2 regions of the Streptomyces sp. SID1328 genome follow, and region 1 is predicted to be linked to the other one. Evidence: riboswitches for the same ligand, from Rfam matches in the RefSeq annotation. Region 1 holds a riboswitch; the other holds the start of a gene.
The links. A riboswitch is a leader RNA that binds a small molecule or an ion and turns the genes downstream of it on or off. The one in region 1 is predicted to bind thiamine pyrophosphate.
Positions count from the first base shown of each region.

Region 1 (9,145 bases):
TCTGCCTCCTGGACGACGGCGTGTACTCCCACCTCTCGGTGGACGCCTTCAACGCGATGCGGGCCCAGCGGGAGCTGTCCCGAGACGAGTTCGACGCCGCGCTGCGCCGGACCCGCCTCGGCTTCCACCGTTCGGTCGCGGCCATGGCCGGGGTGGGCAACGACCTGGTGGTGGACCACGTACTCAGCGAGCCGTGGCGGCTGACCGACTGCCTGACCGTACTGCCTCCCGAGGACGTGGTCTTCGTGGGTGTCCACTGCGCACGGGAGGAGCTGGAGCGGCGCGAGCGGGCCCGCGGTGACCGGGAGGCGGGCCTCGCCGCCTTGCAGTATGACCTCGTCCACGCCCACGGCGACTACGACCTGGAGTGCGACACGAGCACCGCGTCCCCGCGCGCCTGCGCCGAGCGCATCCGGGACTTCCTCCCCCACCGGCCGGCCCCGACCGCCTTCAGCCGGCTGCGGGCCCGGTACTCCATCGAGTGATGAGGCGGGGCCGGGGAGCGGGACGGGACCGCACTAGCATGTGCGGATGCCTCCGATACCCGCCCGGCCCGAAGAGGTCGCCCCGGACCACGAGATCGAGTCGCTGGCGGAGTTCGACGCCGTCGTCGCCGCGCACGGGACACTCGCGGGGTTCCGCGTGCAGGCCGTCGACCTGACCGGCCGTACGGAGGACCTGCTGAGGCTGGACACCTCCGGCGCCGTCTTCCTCGGGTGCCCCATGCACCTCCGCGCGGCCGCGCACCTCACCGCCCATGGCGCCCTGGTGTTCCCTTCAGTGCCGGGCCTGCCTTTCGACCCGTACCGCGGCTGCGTCTACACCCCCGAGGAGTTGTTCGCCTCGCTGGCCGACGGATACGAGGCGACACCGGACGCGCTGGCGTACGCCTGGTTCCAGCGGACCAAGTCCGACGGCGACATCCTCGCCTCGATGCTGCGCGCGGTCCACGACGATTCCATCTCCGACGCGCTGGACGAACTCCTCACCGGCGCCCGGGTGGTGGGCGTCATGGGCGGCCACGCGATGGCCCGTGGCACCGAGGAGTACGCGGGTGCGGCCCGGCTCGGCCGCGAACTGGCCCGCGCCGGCTTCACGGTGGCGACCGGGGGCGGCCCGGGCGCGATGGAGGCGGCCAACCTCGGGGCGTACGCGGCACCGTTCGAGGACGGGATGCTGACCGAGGCCCTCCTGATTCTGGCCAAGGCGCCCTCCTTCACCCCGTCCGTGACGGACTGGGCGCGGGCCGCCTTCGAGGTGCGGGAACGCTGGCCCGACGGGGGCGGCTCGGTGGGCATCCCGACCTGGTTCTACGGGCACGAGCCGCCCAACGCGTTCGCCTCCCACCTCGGCAAGTACTTCGCCAACGCCACCCGCGAGGACGGCCTGCTGGCCCGCTCCAACGCCGGGGTGGTGTTCCTGCCGGGCGCGGCCGGGACCGTACAGGAGATCTTCGACAACGCCACGCCCAACTATTACGGCTCGCGCGGCAATCCGACGCCCATGGTGCTGGTGGACGAGGAGCACTGGACCGAGAAGCTCCCCACCTGGCCACTGCTGCGGGCGTTGGCACGGGAACGGCCGATGGAGTCCCGTATCGCCCTGGTTGGCCGGATCGAGCTGGCTTCCGACGCGTTGAAACGTCTCGCCGAGCAATAAGAAGGTAAAGTCAACGCCCGTTGGCCGCCCACGCATTGACATGCTTATGGCGCGCTTATAAACCTGTGTGTCTTGTGGGGATGCTGGGGCTCCGCTCCGTCTGCCGCTCCAACTCCCCGTCTGCCCCCCGCAGTTCTGCACTCAGCAAAGGACATGACTTGTCCATATCCCGCCGTAACGCGCGCCGCTCCGTGCGCATCCTGGGCCTGGCCTCCGCGTCGGCCGCCCTGGTCCTGGGTGTCTCCGGTCAGGCTCTCGCCTGCAACATCGGCGAGTTCAAGGCCGAGGCCACGTGCAAGGGTGAGAAGGGCCAGATCACCGTCACCGACCGCGACTTCTCCGGCCAGAAGGCCACCGTCTCGGTGTTCCTCGAGAACAACGGCGCCGACGAGAAGAAGATCGGCGAGCAGGTGGTGACCGGCACCAAGGAGGGCGCCACGATCGTCTTCGACGAGGACTGGGCGCCCGGTGCGGTCTACCGCGTCAACGTCAACGTGCCCCGCTTCATCGACAACAAGAACATCGAGCCCAACCTGACGGCTCCGGCGACCGCGTGCAAGAAGGAGGAGTCCCCCTCCCCCACGCCGCCCGCCTCCCAGTCCCCGGCGCCGACCCCGTCCGCGTCGGCTCCGGCCGAGGACAGCGCCACCCCGTCCGCGAGCGAGAGCAGCAGCGCCGCCGCCCCGGTGTCCGAGGCGCCGAGCAACGCCCCCTCCGCGGCGATCGGTGACTCCAACCTCGCCGAGACCGGTGCGAACTCCAACACCGGCCTGATCGCCGGTGTCGCCGGTGCCCTCGTCGTCGTCGGCGGTGGCGCGGTGTACTTCGGCATGCGCCGCCGTGGCGCGAAGAGCGGTAGCTGACGCTTCCGCCCGCCGTAGCCGACAGCGGCCCGTCCCCGTCACGCACGGGGGCGGGCCGCTGTCATTTCGCGGGTCAGCCGAGTACGACGGTCTCCGCCGCGTCGAACTCCACCCCGGTCTCGGCGCCGGTCTCCGGCGCCTCGCGCAGCGGGCAGGCCGCCTCCAGGTGCGGACCGCCGTCGCGTGGCTGGAGCCGGAGCGCCACGTGGGTGCCCTTGAAGGTGCGGGCGCTCACCGTGCAGGCGAGCCCCTCACCGACACCCACGAGCCGCACCCCGGCGGGCCGCACCAGCAGCTCCCCGGTGCCCTGCGGTGACCCCTCGGGCACGGGCAGCTTGCCCCACGGGGTGTCGGCGGCCGCCCCGGTCACGCTCGCCGGAACCACGTTCTCGAAGCCGAGGAAGCGGGCCACGAAGGCGTCGGCCGGCCTGCGCCACACCTCCAGCGGGGTCCCGGACTGCGCGATCCGTCCGTCCCGCATCACCACCACCCGGTCGGCCAGCGCGAACGCCTCGCCCTGGTCGTGGGTGACAGCGAGCACGGTGGTGCCCAACCGGCTGAAGAGTTCCCGGAGTTCGACCACCAGCCGCTCCCGCAGCGAACGGTCCAGCTGCCCGAGCGGCTCGTCCAGCATCAGCAGCCTCGGCCGGGGCGCGAGCGCCCGCGCCAGGGCGACCCGCTGCTGCTCCCCGCCCGACAGCCCGGCCACCGCCCGCCGGGCCGCGCCGGGCAGCCCGACCAGCTCCAGCAACTCCCTTACCTGGAGCTCCCGTTGATGCTTGGGCATGCCGTGCATGCGGAGCCCGAAGGCGACATTGCCGCCCACGTCCCGCTGCGGGAAGAGCTGATGGTCCTGGAACATCAGCCCCACCCCGCGCCGGTGCGCGGGCACCCCCGCCTGGTCCCGGCCATCGAGCAACACCCGCCCCGAGGAGAGGGGTTGGAGGCCTGCCACGCTCCGCAGCAGTGTCGACTTGCCGCTGCCGCTGGGCCCGAGCACGCACACCACCTCGTGCTCGGCGACACCGAGGTCCACCGTGTCGAGCACCGGCCGCCCGCCGAGACGGACGGTCGCCTCCTTCAGGCTCAGCAGCATCAGAACTCCCCCGTCCGGTCGGTGCGCAGCCGCTCCAGCAGGAGCAGCGCGGCCGCGCAGACCACCATGAGAATCGTGGAAAGGGCCATCGCCTGGCCGTAGTTCAGCTCCCCCGGCCGGCTCAGCAGCCGGGCCACCGCGACCGGCAGTGTGGGGTTGTCGGGCCGGGCGATGAACACGGTCGCCCCGAACTCGCCGAGCGACACCGCGAAGGCGAAGCCCGCCGCGATCAGCAACGCCCGCCGCACCAAGGGCAGATCGACCTCCCGCCACACCCGCCAGGGCGACGCCCCGAGCACGGCCGCCGCCTCCCTGAGCCGGGTGTCCACCGCGCGCAGCACCGGCAGCATGGTCCGTACGACGAAGGGGGCGCCGACCAGTGCCTGGGCGAGCGGGACCAGGAACCAGGACTGGCGCAGGTCCAGCGGCGGCTCGTCCAGCGCGATCAGGAAGCCGAAGCCGACCGTCACGGCGGAGACGCCGAGCGGCAGCATCAACAGCGCGTCGAACCCGCGCATCAGCGGGCCGGCGTCCCGGCGGGCCAGCGCCGCGGCGGCCAGGGCGCCGACCACCAGGGCGATACCGGTGGCGGCGACCGCGTATTCCAGCGAGGTCCACACCGCGTGCAGCGGCGCCACCAGGAACGTACCGCCGTCTGCGTCGGTCAGTGCCCGGTAGAAGCCGAGGCCCGGCGCGTCCAGCGAGCGGCGCACCAGCACGCCGAGCGGCAGCACCAGCAGCACCGCGACGGTGGCGAGCACCCCGCCGAGCAGCGCCCACTGGCCGGCGCCGCGCGGACGGCGGGCGGTGACGGAGGCGTCGACCAGGCGCAGCGCGGTCTCCCGGCGCCGTACCGTCCAGGCGTGCACCGCGAGGATCGCGCCGACCGCGGCGAACTGCACCAGGGTGAGGACGGCTGCCGTGGTCAGGTCGAAGACCTCGGAGGTCTGGCGGTAGATCTCCACCTCCAGGGTGGAGAAGGTGGGCCCGCCGAGGATCTGGACCACGCCGAAGGAGGTGAAGGTGAACAGGAAGACCATCAGCGCGGCGGCGGCCACGGCGGGCGCCAGCGCGGGCAGGGTCACCTGGCGCCAGGCGCGCAGCGGGGAGGCGCCGAGCATCCGGGCGGCCTCCTCCTGCCGGGGGTCGAGCTGTCCCCAGAGCCCGCCGACGGTGCGGACGACGACGGCGTAGTTGAAGAAGACGTGCGCGATGAGGATCGCCCAGACCGTGGTGTCCAGCCGGACGCCCCACAGTTCGTCCAGCAGTCCGCCGTGGCCGACTAGGGCGAGGAAGGCGGTGCCGACGACCACCGTGGGCAGCACGAACGGCACGGTGACCACGGCCCGCAGCACCTGTTTGCCGGGGAACTCCAGCCGGGCGAAGACCCAGGCGGCGGGCAGCGCGATCAGCAGGGTGAGCGCGGTGGAGGCGAGGGCCTGCCAGGTGGTGAACCAGAGCACGTGCCGGATGTCGGAGCGGCCCAGCACCTCGGCGAACCGTCCGAGGTGCCAGGTGCCGTCGGCCTTCAGCCCGCGCGCCGTGATCGCGGCGACGGGCCAGGCGAAGAACAGCGCGAAGAACGCGACGGGCAGGGCCATGAGCCCCAGCCGCGCCGCGCTCCCCCGGCCTCGGCGTCCGGCCGCTGCCGTTACTTCAGAACGAGTGACGTCCACGAGCTGACCCACTGGTCGCGGTTGGCGGCGATCTTCTCGGGCGCCATGGTCGCCGGGTCCTTGACGGCGGGCCCGTACTCGGTGAACTCGGCGGGGACCTTCGCGTCCTTGATCACCGGGTACACGAACATGTTCAGCGGCATGTCCTGCTGGAACTGCTTCGACAGCAGGAAGTCGAGGAACGCCTTGCCGCCCGCGGGGTTCTTCGCGTGGCTGAGCAGGCCGGCGAACTCGACCTGCCGGAAGCAGGTGCCGTCCGAGACGCCGGTCGGGGCGGTCTTCGGCTTCTTCTTGGCGTAGATCACCTCGGCGGGCGGCGAGGAGGCGTACGACACGACGAGCGGCCGGTCGCCGCCCGCCTTCCTGCCCTCGGAGGAGCCGGAGAACTCCTGGTAGTACGCCTGCTCCCAGCCGTCGACGACCTTGACGCCGTTGGCCTTCAGCTTCTTCCAGTACGCCTCCCAGCCCTTGTCGCCGTAACTGGCCGCGCTGCCGAGCAGGAAGCCGAGGCCGGGCGAGGAGGTGGCGGCGTTCTCGGTGACCAGGAGGTTCTTGTACTTCGGGTCCGCGAGGTCGGCGAAGGTGCGCGGCGGCTTCAGCTTGTGCTCGGTGAAGTAGGCCTTGTCGTAGTTGACGCAGATGTCGCCGTGGTCGACCGGGGTGACGCGGTGCCCCGCCGCGTCGAGCTGGAAGGCGGGGTCGACCTGACCGAGGCCCTTGGCGGCGTACGGCTGGAAGAGGCCGTTGTCGAGGGCGCGGGAGAGCAGGGTGTTGTCGACGCCGAAGAAGACGTCGCCCTGCGGGTTGTCCTTGGTCAGGATCGCCTTGTTGACGGCCTGCCCGGCGTCGCCGTCCTTGAGGACGCGCACCTTGTAGCCGGACTGCTTCTCGAAGTCCGCAATCACGTTCTTGGACGCGGCCCACGAGTCGTGGCTGACCAGGGTCACGGTCTTGGTGTCCGCGGCCCCCTTGGTGTCGGTGGACCCGCACGCGGAGAGCGTGAGCAGGCCGAGGCCGACCGCCGCGGCCACGAAGGTCTTGGTGTGCACTGGTGGTCCTCCTGGGTGGGCCAGGAAGAGACGCGGCCCTGCCCGGACTCCGCGAGGGAGGCCGGGCAGGGCACAACAGCTTGAGTGATGACCGAACTTCCTACCCAGAATGACCTGGGCGAGGTTCAGAGGGTCTGCGGCCTGGTTGCCGCACTCTCAGCGCTGTGGCGCTCCCCTGTCGGAATATGCAGATGTATGACTGGTATGACGTTGTACTGACCGGCCCAGGTTACCGCTCGGTGGCCGCGAGCTGGCCACATGCCCCGTCGATCTCCTGACCGCGGGTGTCCCGGACGGTCACCGGCACGCCGTGCGCCGCGATGGCCTCCACGAACGCCTTCTCGTCCTCGGGACGGGAGGCGGTCCACTTGGAGCCGGGGGTGGGGTTGAGCGGGATCAGGTTGACGTGCACGGGCCTGCCCTTGAGCATCCGGCCGAGCCGGTCGCCACGCCACGCCTGGTCGTTGATGTCCCGGATCAGGGCGTACTCGATGGACAGCCGGCGGCCCGACTTCTCCGCGTACTCGAACCCGGCGTCCAGCACCTCGCGCACCTTCCACCGCGTGTTCACGGGGACGAGGGTGTCGCGCAGTTCGTCGTCGGGGGCGTGCAGGGAGATCGCCAGCCGGCACTTGAAGCCCTCGTCGGCGAAGCGGTGGATGGCGGGGACCAGGCCGACCGTCGACACGGTGATGCCGCGCTGGGACAGCCCGAGGCCGTCGGGGGCGGGGTCGGTGAGGGCCCGGATGGCGCCGACCACGCGCTTGTAGTTGGCGAGCGGCTCGCCCATGCCCATGAAGACGATGTTGGAGAGCCGCGCGGGCCCGCCGGGCACCTCGCCGTCCCTCAGCGCCCGCATGCCGTCCACGATCTGGTGCACGATCTCGGCGGTGGACAGATTCCGGTCCAACCCTGCCTGCCCGGTCGCGCAGAACGGACAGTTCATCCCGCACCCGGCCTGGCTGCTGATGCACATGGTGACCCGGTCCGGGTACCGCATCAGCACCGACTCCACGAGCGTGCCGTCGAACAGCCGCCACAGGGTCTTACGGGTGGTCCCCTGGTCCGTGGCCAGGTGCCGGACCACCGACATCAGCTCCGGGAATAGCGCCTCCCGCAGCTTCTCCCGCGAGCCGGCCGGGATGTCCGTCCACTGCTCGGGGTCGTGCGCGTACCGCGCGAAGTAGTGCTGCGAGAGCTGCTTGGCACGAAACGGCTTCTCCCCCGCCTCCGCGACAGCGTCCTTCCGCTCAGCGGGCGAAAGATCAGCGAGATGCCGCGGCGGCTTCTTGGCTCCGCGGGGGGCAACGAAAGTGAGTTCTCCGGGCTTAGGCATGGCTGTACCAGTGTCGCAGATCCAATTGGGTGACCTGCGGCTGTCCGCTGCCACGACTGTCGGTAGTGGTCGTCGTCGGTCACTGTTGGGCGGCCTCGGACGGCCCAGGGACGGCCCCGAAAGAGCGCGGGATAACGCGTTGACCTGGCTGTGGGGGCTGGGGTGTGATCACCCTATGGTTTCTGGCAACAGCGAGACGGATGCAGGCGTGGCCGACGACATGATCGTCGCTGGGCGGATCATCCTCGGGCTGAAGGCGCTACGTGCTCACCTCGGCTGCTCTCTACAGGAAGCCCTCGACGCCTACGCCGCACGCTACGAGGTGTTGCGACGGGAACGTCCGGCCGACTTCACCAAGAGTCACGAGGAGTACTGGGCGAACTTCTACTCGTGAACCAAGCGCCACGATCTTGAAAACCGTCGTGGCAGCGATGTCACCGTGGGTTCAAATCCCACCGCCTCCGCACGATGAGCAGTGAGAACGGCCCCTGACCTGGATGTCCGGTCGGGGGCCGTTCTCATATCCGCGCGCTGTGACTGCCCGCTGTTCCCCGTGGTTCCCCGCTGGATCGGGCACGGTTGGGGCACGGCCACCTTCTGATCCGTAGCTCTATGTGGATCGGTCGGTGGCGGTCATACCGGTTGCGCTGAGGTCCTGTAAGTGCGTTGCCGACCGGGGGCGGTTGCTGTGGTTGCTGTACTTCACTGCTGTACCGCCCCCAGGGCTCGTCCCTGTCAGGTTGATCGCAAGGGGCTCGGTATGACGCGACGGGGGTCTCCGCACCGAACCGCAATTCAAGCTCGGGATCTTCGCCCTCCCCACCCGCAGGCGCCCCCAGTCTGCCCGAGATGATGTCCTCCTCATACGACATCCCTGGGGGACCATGCGCACCAGCACCACAGCCATCATGACGGTCGGCCTGCTCCTCGCCACGCTCACCGCGTGCAGTAGCAGCGACCAGGAGGACAAGGCGGTGGAGACACCCAAGGTGGTGGACACGCCCAAGGCACCGGCCTACACGGTGGGGAACAAGATCGAGAAGTCCGGGGTCGGCAGTGTAGACCTCGTCATCCCGACCGCCACTGTGGACAGCGCCAAAGCAGCCATTCAGGACTACGCCAAAACCATCCACGGCCCGTTGAACTACGGCATCAACGTGATCCGCAGCAAGGCCGACAAGGGCATCGAGGATTACGTCTGCCATGGCGAGTGGGTCAAAGCTGAGCAGGCTGCCCAGGTGTACACGGGCGGGCGGGTCACCTCGGACACCTGGCCCGCCATCGGAATGTACCGCTCTGGTCCCAAGGGCTGACCCCCGCCGCCCCGGCCCGCGGCTACCCACGCGGTCGGTTTTAGCGGCTGCTGGTCCGCATCATGGCCTCGTGGCGTTACAGGTCCTCGAAGGCATCTTCGCCGGGGCGCCAAACCATGAAGATGGGATCCTCGAAACCGCACAGCCGCGCGA
Region 1 is NZ_WWKH01000391.1:763-9,907, forward strand. It holds gene GT030_RS11635 (AAA family ATPase) at 1-485, shown strand, start outside; gene GT030_RS11640 (LOG family protein) at 532-1,659, shown strand; gene GT030_RS11645 (LAETG motif-containing sortase-dependent surface protein) at 1,818-2,522, shown strand; gene GT030_RS11650 (ABC transporter ATP-binding protein) at 2,596-3,618, opposite strand; gene GT030_RS11655 (iron ABC transporter permease) at 3,618-5,219, opposite strand; gene GT030_RS11660 (thiamine ABC transporter substrate-binding protein) at 5,270-6,343, opposite strand; TPP riboswitch at 6,423-6,530, opposite strand; gene rlmN (23S rRNA (adenine(2503)-C(2))-methyltransferase RlmN) at 6,573-7,679, opposite strand; gene GT030_RS11670 (hypothetical protein) at 7,855-8,073, shown strand; gene GT030_RS11675 (hypothetical protein) at 8,564-8,992, shown strand; gene GT030_RS11680 (hypothetical protein) at 9,069-9,145, opposite strand, start outside.

Region 2 (10,000 bases), on a different contig from region 1:
GCCTTGGAGAAGGTGCGCAGCACGCAGACGTTCGGCCGCCGGCGGTACAGCTCGACGCCGTCGGGCACCTCGGGGTCCCGGATGAACTCCCGGTACGCCTCGTCCAGCACCACCAGGACGTCCTTCGGCACCCGGTCGAGGAACCGCTCCAGCTCGGCCCGCCGCACCACGGTGCCGGTCGGGTTGTTGGGGTTGCAGACGAAGATCAAGCGGGTTCGCTCGGTGATCGCGTCCGCCATCGCGTCCAGGTCGTGCACATCGCCGGGCGTGAGCGGCACCTGCACGGGCGTGGCCCCGCTGATCCGCGTGATGATCGGGTACGCCTCGAACGAGCGCCAGGCGTAGATGACCTCGTCGCCCGGACCACTGGTCGCCTGCACGAGCTGCTGGGCCACGCCGACCGAGCCGGTGCCCGTGGCCAGGTGGGAGACCGGGACGCCGAAACGCTCCGCCAGCTCGGCCATCAGACCACCGCACGCCATGTCGGGGTAGCGGTTGAACTGGGTCACGGCCGCCGCCACCCGCTCCATCACACCCGGCAGCGGGGGATAGGGGTTCTCGTTGGAGGACAGCTTGAAGGCGACCGGACCCTCGGCCGAGGCGGGCTTGCCCGGCTTGTAGGTGGGGATACCCTCCAGCTCGGCGCGCAGCTTGGGGCTCGTCTCGCTCACCGCAGTCCTCCTCGCGACCACCGGCGGACCGTCGACGCCGCCGGCATCCAATGCTCCTCACCTTATGAGGATTCGGCGCGCTTGCGTACCGGCGCGTCCCCGCTTCCGCGGCGCCGGGGACATCCCAGGGGCCGCGCCGGGCGACAGGCTGCGCTTTAGGGGGCGCACCGCGCATTTGTCCATGCGCCGGTGGCTCGCGCCGTGGCGCGCATCCCCCGTGAAGGTGAGTTGAGACCTCTTCGAGACATGGGGCCCTTGGCAGGCCCACGCGCCTCGACAAGACACGTCCTGCCATCGGACCAGCCAACTGTCTTGCTTTCAAAGGCCGTTGGGACCTGACGACCATGCAGAAACGTGCCTGTCAATGCATGCATATGCGTCCGCCCTACCCCACCGGAAGAGCCCTACTATCGGCTCGCCATGACAGCAGCAGGGAAGCACCAGGTGAGCCACGCGGAAACCTCCCGACGGGGCAGCCGGCCCGGACGGGCCGGCATCAGAGACGTGGCCGCCGCCGCCGGGGTCTCCATCACAACCGTCTCCGACGCCCTCAACGGCAAGGGGCGGCTCCCGGACGCCACCCGCCGCCACGTCCGCGAGGTCGCCGACCGACTGGGCTACCGGCCCTCGGCCGCCGCCCGCACCCTCCGTACCGGCAAGTCCGGCCTGATCGGCCTGACCGTGACCACGTACGGGGATGAACCTTTCACCTTCACCGAGTTCGCGTACTTCGCCGAGATGGCGCGGGCCGCCACCTCCGCCGCGCTCGCCCGCGGCTACGCCCTGGTCATCCTGCCCGCGACCTCCCGGCACGACGTGTGGTCCAACGTCGCGCTGGACGGCACGGTCGTCATCGACCCCTCCGACCAGGACCCGGTGGTCAGCGAACTGGTCCGGCAGGGTTTACCGGTCGTCTCCGACGGCCGCCCGGCCGGCTCCCTCCCGGTCACCGCCTGGGTCGACAACGACCACGAGGCCGCCGTCCTCGGCATCCTCGACCACCTCGCCGCCGCCGGGGCCCGCCGCATCGGCCTGCTCACCGGCACCACCACGGACACGTACACGCACCTGTCCACCACCGCCTATCTGCGCTGGTGCGAGCGGGTCGGCCAGGACCCGGTCTACGAGGCGTACCCGGCGCACGACCCGTGCGCGGGCGCCGTCGCCGCCGACCGGCTGCTCGCCCGCCCCGACCGCCCGGACGCCGTCTACGGCCTCTTCGACCCCAACGGCACCGACCTGCTCGCCGCCGCCCGCCGCTACGGCCTGCGCGTCCCGGACGACCTGCTGCTGGTGTGCTGCAGCGAGTCCACCGTGTACGCCACCACCGAGCCGCCCATCACCACGCTCTCGCTGAAGCCGCGCCGCATCGGCACAGCGGTCGTGCAGCTCCTCATCGACGCCATCGAGGGGGTCGAGTCGGACCAGCCGGTCGAGCAGGTGATACCGACGGAGCTGATCGTGCGCACCTCCTCCCAGCGCCGTCCGCCGCGCACCACGGTCAGCCCGCCGCGGGCGCCGGAGCGGGGCTGACGGAGAACCGGCCCGAGGGGGGCCCGGAGAGGTCCGCGAGGCGTGGCGGGGTCCGCCGCGCCTCGTCGAACCGGGGCGGACGACCGCCCGGCGGCCACCCGATCCCGGGCGGGCAACCGGCCGGAATCCTGTCCAATCGGCACGAAAGCCCCAGCGATCAGGGACCTCACCGTGATTCACCACCCCTGGGTCATCACATGGCGCGACGCGCGTTCCTATGATGGGCGCACGACACCGCGGGCCGCTGCGACCAGGCAGTCCGAAGCGGTGCAGCTTCGGCGCGATGGTGGAGGGGTCTGATGACTCAGGGGGCCGGTCTGGGACCCGAGACGGAGCGTACGGCGACGTTGCGCGACTTCCGGGTGCCCGCGTACGTCCATGAGACCGGTCCGTACGCCGACGTGCACCCCGGTGACGTCGTCCCTCCGCACGAGGAGGAGCACCCCGACGGGTACACCCCGACCGAGCGCGACCTGCCGGTCATCCAGCGCGGCGAGGCCCTCCCGCCGCCCGTCGAGCCCGCTCCCGCCCCGGCGCCGCAGCCCGAGGAAGGCCCCGGTCCGCTGTTCGTCGTGGGCGACGTCCACGGCTACATCGAGGAGCTGCTGAGCGCGCTGCGGGAGAAGGGCCTGGTCAACGAGGAGGGCCAGTGGTGCGCGGGCACCGCCCGGCTGTGGTTCCTCGGCGACTTCACCGACCGGGGCCCGGACGGCATCGGCGTCATCGACCTGGTGATGCGGCTGTCCGCCGAGGCCGCGGCGGCCGGCGGCTACTGCAAGGCGCTCATGGGCAACCACGAGCTGCTGCTGCTGGGCGCCAAGCGGTTCGGCGACACCCCGGTCAACTCCGGCGCGGGCACCGCCACCTTCCAGGCGGCCTGGCTGCTCAACGGCGGCCAGAAGACCGACATGGACCGCCTTCAGGACCACCACCTCCAGTGGATGGCCCGGCTGGACGCGGTCGAGGAGGTCGACGGCCATCTGCTGCTCCACTCCGACACCACCGCCTACCTCGACTACGGTGACTCGATCGAGGCGGTCAACGACACCGTCCGCGACGCGCTGACCCGCAACGACGCCGACGAGGTCTGGGACCTGTTCCGCAAGTTCACCAAGCGCTTCTCCTTCCGCGACGAGGGCGGCGCCGACGCAGTGCGCTCCCTGTTGGATACGTACGGCGGCTCCCGGGTCGTTCACGGCCACAGCCCGATCCCCTATCTGCTCGGCCAGGTCGGTTCCGAGGAGGGCGAGGAGCGGGGCGAGCCCCACGTCGAGGGCCCGCACGTCTACGCCGACGGCCTCGCCATCGCCATGGACGGCGGCGTGACCATGGCCGGAAAACTGCTGGTCCAGCAACTCCCGCTGGAGGCCTGATCCTTCACCGCGTCGCCCGGCACCAGGCCGGGGCGGCGCGGAAGGGGCACCGGGCATCGCCGCAATTTCCGGCAACCCCCTGTCACCGTGCGGTATGACAGCTCTACCATCGGCTTATCCGTAGCAGGCTCCCCTCCGTTTCTGCCCGACGGCTCGTCACCATGCGAGCCCCAAGCCCTACGGAGCATCGGGGGATGCACATGAACAGCGTTCCGCAGCACCTGCTGAGCGAGGACCGCCGGGAATTCGAGCGGCTCCTCGATGAGGCGCTGCGCTCCGCACCGGACCACCCGGAGCTGTCCGGCATCGGACAGCGGCTCAACCCCGAGCAGTTGCGCACGATGGCGCTCAGCGCCACGGCCCTCATCACGGCGGCGGCCGCCGCCGAGTACCAGCACTACGTCAAGGCCCGCGAGGAGCTGCGCCATCCGGCCCCTGCCGCCGAGACGGCCGTCGCCGGAACCGCCCCGGCGGAGCCGGAGTCGGGCACCCTCGGACTCGCCGCCGCCCTCGGGGAGACGGCCGAGGGCGCCGGTGCGGGCGCCAGCGCGATGGTCGCCGTGCTCGCCCCCGTGCTCGCCGGGACGGCCGCCGTGATCTTCCTGCTGGTCGGCTACATCCTGCGGATGGTCGCCCCCGGCCAGCAGTTCGGCCGGACCATGGTCACCGTCGGCTGGGTCTTCGGCGCCGTGGCGGCGGCGGCGATCCTGGCCGCCGGCGTGGCGCTGCTGCTCACCGCGCTGCGCAACAGCTCCTCCGCCGAGGCCGCCGCCCAGGCGGAGGCCCGTGAGGCGGTGGCACGGGCGGGCGAGGAGTGGCGGGACGCCCTGCTGGAACGCGGCATCCTGCCCTTCCTCCGCGACGCCCTCGCCCAGCCCGGAGCCCCCGCCGCCCAGCCCCTGCCGGCCCCCGGCCCGAGCCGGATGCCCCGCCTGGGCTACGGCCGCCCCGGCTTCACCAGCCCCGACGACGGCACGGCCACCGACCGGCCCCGCTTCAGCAGCCCCGACTACTCGAGCCCGGACTTCGGCGGGCCGGAACACCAGCCGGACTGAGCATCCGGCCGGCGTCCCGTACGACTAGGGCCGGTCCTCCGCGATCGGCAGGTAGACCCGATTGCCCGTGGCCGCGAACTCCAGGGACTTCCTGGCCATGCCCTCCTCGATCTCGGCCCGGTTGCCGCCGTGTTCGCGCCGGATGTCCTGCGAGATCTTCATGCTGCAGAACTTCGGCCCGCACATGGAGCAGAAGTGGGCCGTCTTGGCGGGCTCGGCGGGCAGCGTCTCGTCATGGAACTCCCGTGCCGTGTCCGGGTCCAGGGCGAGGTTGAACTGGTCTTCCCACCGGAACTCGAAACGGGCGTCCGAGAGCGCGTCGTCCCACTCCTGGGCGCCGGGGTGCCCCTTGGCGAGGTCGGCCGCGTGGGCGGCGATCTTGTAGGTGATGACGCCGGTCTTGACGTCGTCCCGGTTCGGCAGGCCCAGGTGCTCCTTGGGCGTGACGTAGCAGAGCATCGCCGTGCCCCACCAGGCGATCATCGCGGCGCCGATACCGGAGGTGATGTGGTCGTAGGCCGGCGCGACGTCGGTGGTCAGCGGGCCGAGCGTATAGAACGGAGCCTCGTCGCAGATCTCCTGCTGAAGGTCGATGTTCTCCTTGATCTTGTGCATCGGGACGTGACCGGGGCCCTCGATCATCGTCTGGACATCGAAACGCCGGGCGATCCCGTTGAGTTCCCCGAGCGTGCGCAACTCCGCGAACTGCGCCTCGTCGTTGGCGTCCGCGATGGAGCCGGGCCGCAGGCCGTCACCGAGCGAGTAGGTGACGTCGTAGGCGGCGAGAATCTCGCAGAGTTCCTCGAAGTTCTCGTACAGGAACGACTCCTTGTGGTGCGCCAGGCACCAGGCGGCCATGATCGAGCCGCCGCGCGAGACGATGCCCGTCTTCCGGTTCGCCGTGAGCGGGACGTAGGGCAGACGCACACCGGCGTGCACCGTCATGTAGTCCACGCCCTGTTCGGCCTGCTCGATCACCGTGTCCTTGTAGATCTCCCAGGTCAGCTCCTCGGCCCGCCCGTCGACCTTCTCCAGTGCCTGGTAGAGCGGCACGGTGCCGATGGGCACGGGGGAGTTGCGCAGCACCCACTCGCGGGTGGTGTGGATGTTGCGGCCGGTGGAGAGATCCATGACCGTGTCCGCGCCCCAGCGGGTCGCCCACGTCATCTTCTCCACCTCCTCCTCGATCGAGGAAGTGACCGCCGAATTGCCGATGTTGGCGTTGACCTTCACCAGGAACCGCTTACCGATGATCATCGGCTCGATCTCCGGGTGGTTCACATTGGCGGGCAGCACGGCGCGGCCCGCCGCGATCTCGTCGCGGACCACCTCGGGAGCGACGTTCTCCCGGAGAGCCACGAACTCCATCTCCGGCGTGATCTCCCCCTGGCGGGCGTACGCGAGCTGGGTGACCGCCCGGCCCGCGCGTCCGCGCCGGGGCTGCCGGGGCCGTCCCGGAAAGACGGCGTCCAGGTTGCGCAGCCCGCCGCGCGGCGAGGTGTGCTTGAGCCCGTCGTCCTCGGGGCGGGCCGGACGGCCCGCGTACTCCTCGGTGTCGCCGCGGGCGACGATCCAGTTCTCCCGAAGCGGGGCGAGCCCCCGGCGGACATCGGTGTCGGCTTCCGGATCGGTGTACGGGCCGGAGGTGTCGTACAGCGTGACCGACTGCCCGTTGGTGAGATGTACCTGACGGACCGGCACGCGCAGGTCGGGGCGCGAACCCGCGACATACGCCTTGTGCCAGCCGATGGACTTCCCGGCCTCCTCGCTCGACGAGTTGTTCGTCGCGTTCTGCGTGGAGGCAGGCGTGCGTGCGTCCTTGTTGGTCATGAGACCTACTCCCTACGCCGGCATTACCCGGTAACAGGTTCGGCGGTCGACGCAGCGATTCCCGTCCGCTGATGTTCACGGGGAACCACGTTCCACGTGAAACATCGCAACGACGGAGGTCAGCGCCCTCTCAGCCCGGTGCTCCGAGCTCCCGCGTGTGCAAAGGTGCCTCCACGCTAGCGCCCCATGTGACGGGATGAACAGTGGGCCTCCCCCGTTCTTGCAATGATCGGGCCGTGACCACGACGCAGCAGCCTCCCTACCCTCCTCCCGGCCAACCCCACCGGCCCGGCCCCGGACCAGGTCCCGACGACGGCGGTGGACATGGGCACGGGCACGGTGGGCACGGGCACGGTGGGCATGGGCACGGCTCTGGGGGCGGTCACGGCCACTCCCACAGTCACGGCCCCGCCGCGCCGGTGTCCAAGCATCTGCGCAAGGTCATCGCGGCCATCCTGATCCCGTTCAGCGTGGCCGTCGTGGTGGGTCTGGTGGTGCTCTGGCCCGGAGGTGCGCCCCCGCACCAGCGCACCGGCGTGGGCTTCGACCGCCAGACGCAACAGGCCACCGTGACCACCGTGACCTCCGTGAGCTGCCAGGTCGGCGGGGCCGGCGGGCAGGCCCCCGTCGGCGATCCCTCCGCCACGGGCGGCGCCCCGGCCGCCCAGGAGGACAAGAAGGGCCCCTGCAAGAAGGCCACGGTCCGGGTCGACACCGGCAAGGACAAGGGCCGCACCTTCACCGAGCTGGTGCAGCCGGACCAGACCCGGCAGTTGCACCAGGGCGACAAGGTCGTGGTCGCCTACGAGCCCAAGGCGCCGAGGGAACTCCAGTACGCGGTCACGGATCTGGACCGCAAGTTCCCCATGGCCCTGCTCGCCGGAATCTTCGCCGTCGCCGTCGTGGTGGTGGGCCGGCTGCGCGGCGTCATGGCGCTGGTGGCCCTGGCGGTCAGCTTCCTGGTGCTGACCCTGTTCATCCTGCCCGCGGTGCTCCAGGGCTCGAACCCGCTGCTGGTGGCGGTGGTCGGGTCGAGCGCGATCATGCTCATCGCCCTGTACATGTGCCACGGCCTCTCGGCGCGGACCTCCGTGGCGGTACTCGGCACGCTGGTTTCGCTGCTGCTGATCGGCGTCCTCGGCTCGCAGTTCATCGGCTGGGCCGCCCTCACCGGCAACACGGACGACAACACCGGCCTGATCCACGGGCTCTACCCGTCGATCGACATGAGTGGTCTGCTGCTCGCGGGCGTCATCATCGGCTCGCTGGGCGTGCTGGACGATGTGACGGTCACCCAGACCTCGGCCGTGTGGGAGCTGCACGAGGCCAACCCCTCGATGGGCTGGCGCGGGCTGTACCGGGCGGGCATCCGCATCGGCCGCGACCACATCGCGTCCGTCGTCAATACCCTCGTCCTCGCCTATGCGGGCGCCGCGCTGCCCCTCCTGCTGCTGTTCTCCATCGCGCAGAGCGGGGTGGGCACGGTGGCCACCAGCGAGCTGGTCGCGGAGGAGATCGTGCGCACGCTGGTCGGCTCGATCGGCCTGGTCGCCTCGGTGCCGGTCACCACCGCGCTCGCCGCCCTGGTCGTCTCGGCGGACCGCCCCGCGACCGGTACGGCGGCTCCGGCGGGCGCCCAGCCCGTCGCGGCATCGGGCGGCCGGGGCCGGCGCCGGAAGCGCTGAGACGGGCGCCGGGGGCGTCGGAGCCCGACCCCTTGCAGAAGCGTTTCTTCAAAGGTTCACGGAGCCCGGTCGAGCGCCTGGCCCCCCTTGGCCCCGCCACTTCAGCCCGCGCTCTGCTCCTCGGCCAGGATGCGGCCCAGCGCCTCGTCGAGGTGGGTGTCGAAGTCGGCCAGCGCACCCTCCTGCCCGAGCGGCACCAGCTTGTCGGTGCGGTCGAGGAACGCCACGAGCGGCGGCGTGGAGGAGCGGAACAGCGCCTGGTCGCCGCCCACCTGAAGCCGGATCAGCACCTCGCCCAGCACCTCGCAGTCGACGGGGGAGATGTGCACATCCCCCTCGCCGCACGGCCGGCCGACCCCGTCGATCATCAACTCCCGGCCGAAGACCCAGGTCACCGGGGCGTCACCGGGCAGATGGAAAGTGAGCCGCACCGCGTAGGGATCACTCGTCTCGTAGCGCAACTCCACCGGAATACGGAAGGAGAGCTCCTCCGAGACGAGAAAGCTCATCATGACTTCTGCCTGTACGGACTCGCGCATCGCCTACCCCGTCATAAGACATCGACTGGCCGGGTTTAATCCCTGACTGGGGTCAAATCTAGCTGAACGTGCATGGCAGATCACAAGGAGTGAGTTTTCAGATGCTGATAGAGAGCGCCAGCGCGCCCACGTGACGCCCCATTTCCGCCTGCAACCTCCTTGTCATGGACGGGAGTTGATCCGCCTGATGGGCCGGGAGCGAAATCGCCATCGTCGCCGCGGTTGTACCGACAGTGATCGGCACCGCCGCGCAGACCGCGCCAAGGGCGTACTCCTGCCGCTCCACCACCGGTTCCATGCGGCGGGTCCTGGCCAGCCGCCTGAGCAGGGCATCGTTGTCGCGGACCGTGTACGGGGTGAGGGAGCGGACCGGGTAGCGCGCGAGGTGGTCGCGGCGGGCGTCGTCGTCCAGTTGGGAGAGCAGGCATTTCCCGACGGCATGGGCGTGTCCCGTCTCGCGGAAGTCGGCCCACTCCGCGACCGCCGGCGTCTCCCGTGAGTCGGCCACGCACATGACCTCGATCTCGCCGTCCCGGTACATCGCGTAGTACACCGGGGTGCCGATCGCATGACGCCAGTGCGCGAGGGTGTCGGCGACCGTGCTGCGACGTTTCTGCTGCGCTCCGCTGCTACTGAGCCGGTCCGCCGCGTCGCCGAGGAAGAACCGCCCCTTGTCCCGGCGCAGATAGCCCTCGTGCACCAGGGTGCGCAGCAGGTGGTACGCCGTGGGGAGCGCGAGGCCCGTCTCGCGGGCGAGTTGCTTGGCGGGGGCGCCGTACTCGTGTGCGGCGACCGTCTCCAGCAGGCGCATCGCGCGCTGGACGGAACCGATGAGAGTCGCCGAGTGCTTGTCGGGGGCGCTGGCGGCGGGTGGCCGCTGCATCGGGGGCGCGCAGGACCGCGCAGGAGCCGGGGGTGCGTGGGGTCCTGCCGGGGCGGTGTCGACCGTGGCCAAGGATTTACTCCCGAAGCGCGGAGGTGGGGGCGGCCCGTGCGGGGTGGACACGGGTGGGGTGCGTGCCGCCCGTGGGGTTCGGGGCCCCACGGGAGTTCCGGACTCTAACCGTCCACCACCGCGCGCGGACGGCCTGCCGGGGAAACTTCCCTCCCCCGAGGGAACCGGCGTTCCGTGTTACCGCCCCGTGTGCCGCTCCCCGTCGCCCCCGCGCGTCACCACTCGCCGCGCGAGGAGGAACCCGCCGTGAACTTCCGCACCACGTAGATGAGTCCGCCGACCAGGGCGACGAAGAGCAGGAGCTTGAACAGCAGGCCGATCAGGAAGCCGACCACGGTCGCTATCAGGCCGCCGAACAC
Region 2 is NZ_WWKH01000911.1:51,225-61,224, reverse strand. It holds gene hisC (histidinol-phosphate transaminase) at 1-671, opposite strand, end outside; gene GT030_RS29330 (LacI family DNA-binding transcriptional regulator) at 1,092-2,204, shown strand; gene GT030_RS29325 (metallophosphoesterase) at 2,504-3,577, shown strand; gene GT030_RS29320 (hypothetical protein) at 3,772-4,632, shown strand; gene thiC (phosphomethylpyrimidine synthase ThiC) at 4,657-6,462, opposite strand; TPP riboswitch at 6,455-6,627, opposite strand; gene GT030_RS29310 (YibE/F family protein) at 6,699-8,147, shown strand; gene GT030_RS29305 (SsgA family sporulation/cell division regulator) at 8,249-8,686, opposite strand; gene GT030_RS29300 (IclR family transcriptional regulator C-terminal domain-containing protein) at 8,784-9,641, opposite strand; gene GT030_RS29295 (DUF5326 family protein) at 9,857-10,000, opposite strand, start outside.
Region 2: it holds a riboswitch for thiamine pyrophosphate, as region 1 does, so the genes downstream of both, thiC (phosphomethylpyrimidine synthase ThiC) here and GT030_RS11660 (thiamine ABC transporter substrate-binding protein) in region 1, are expected to answer to the same signal.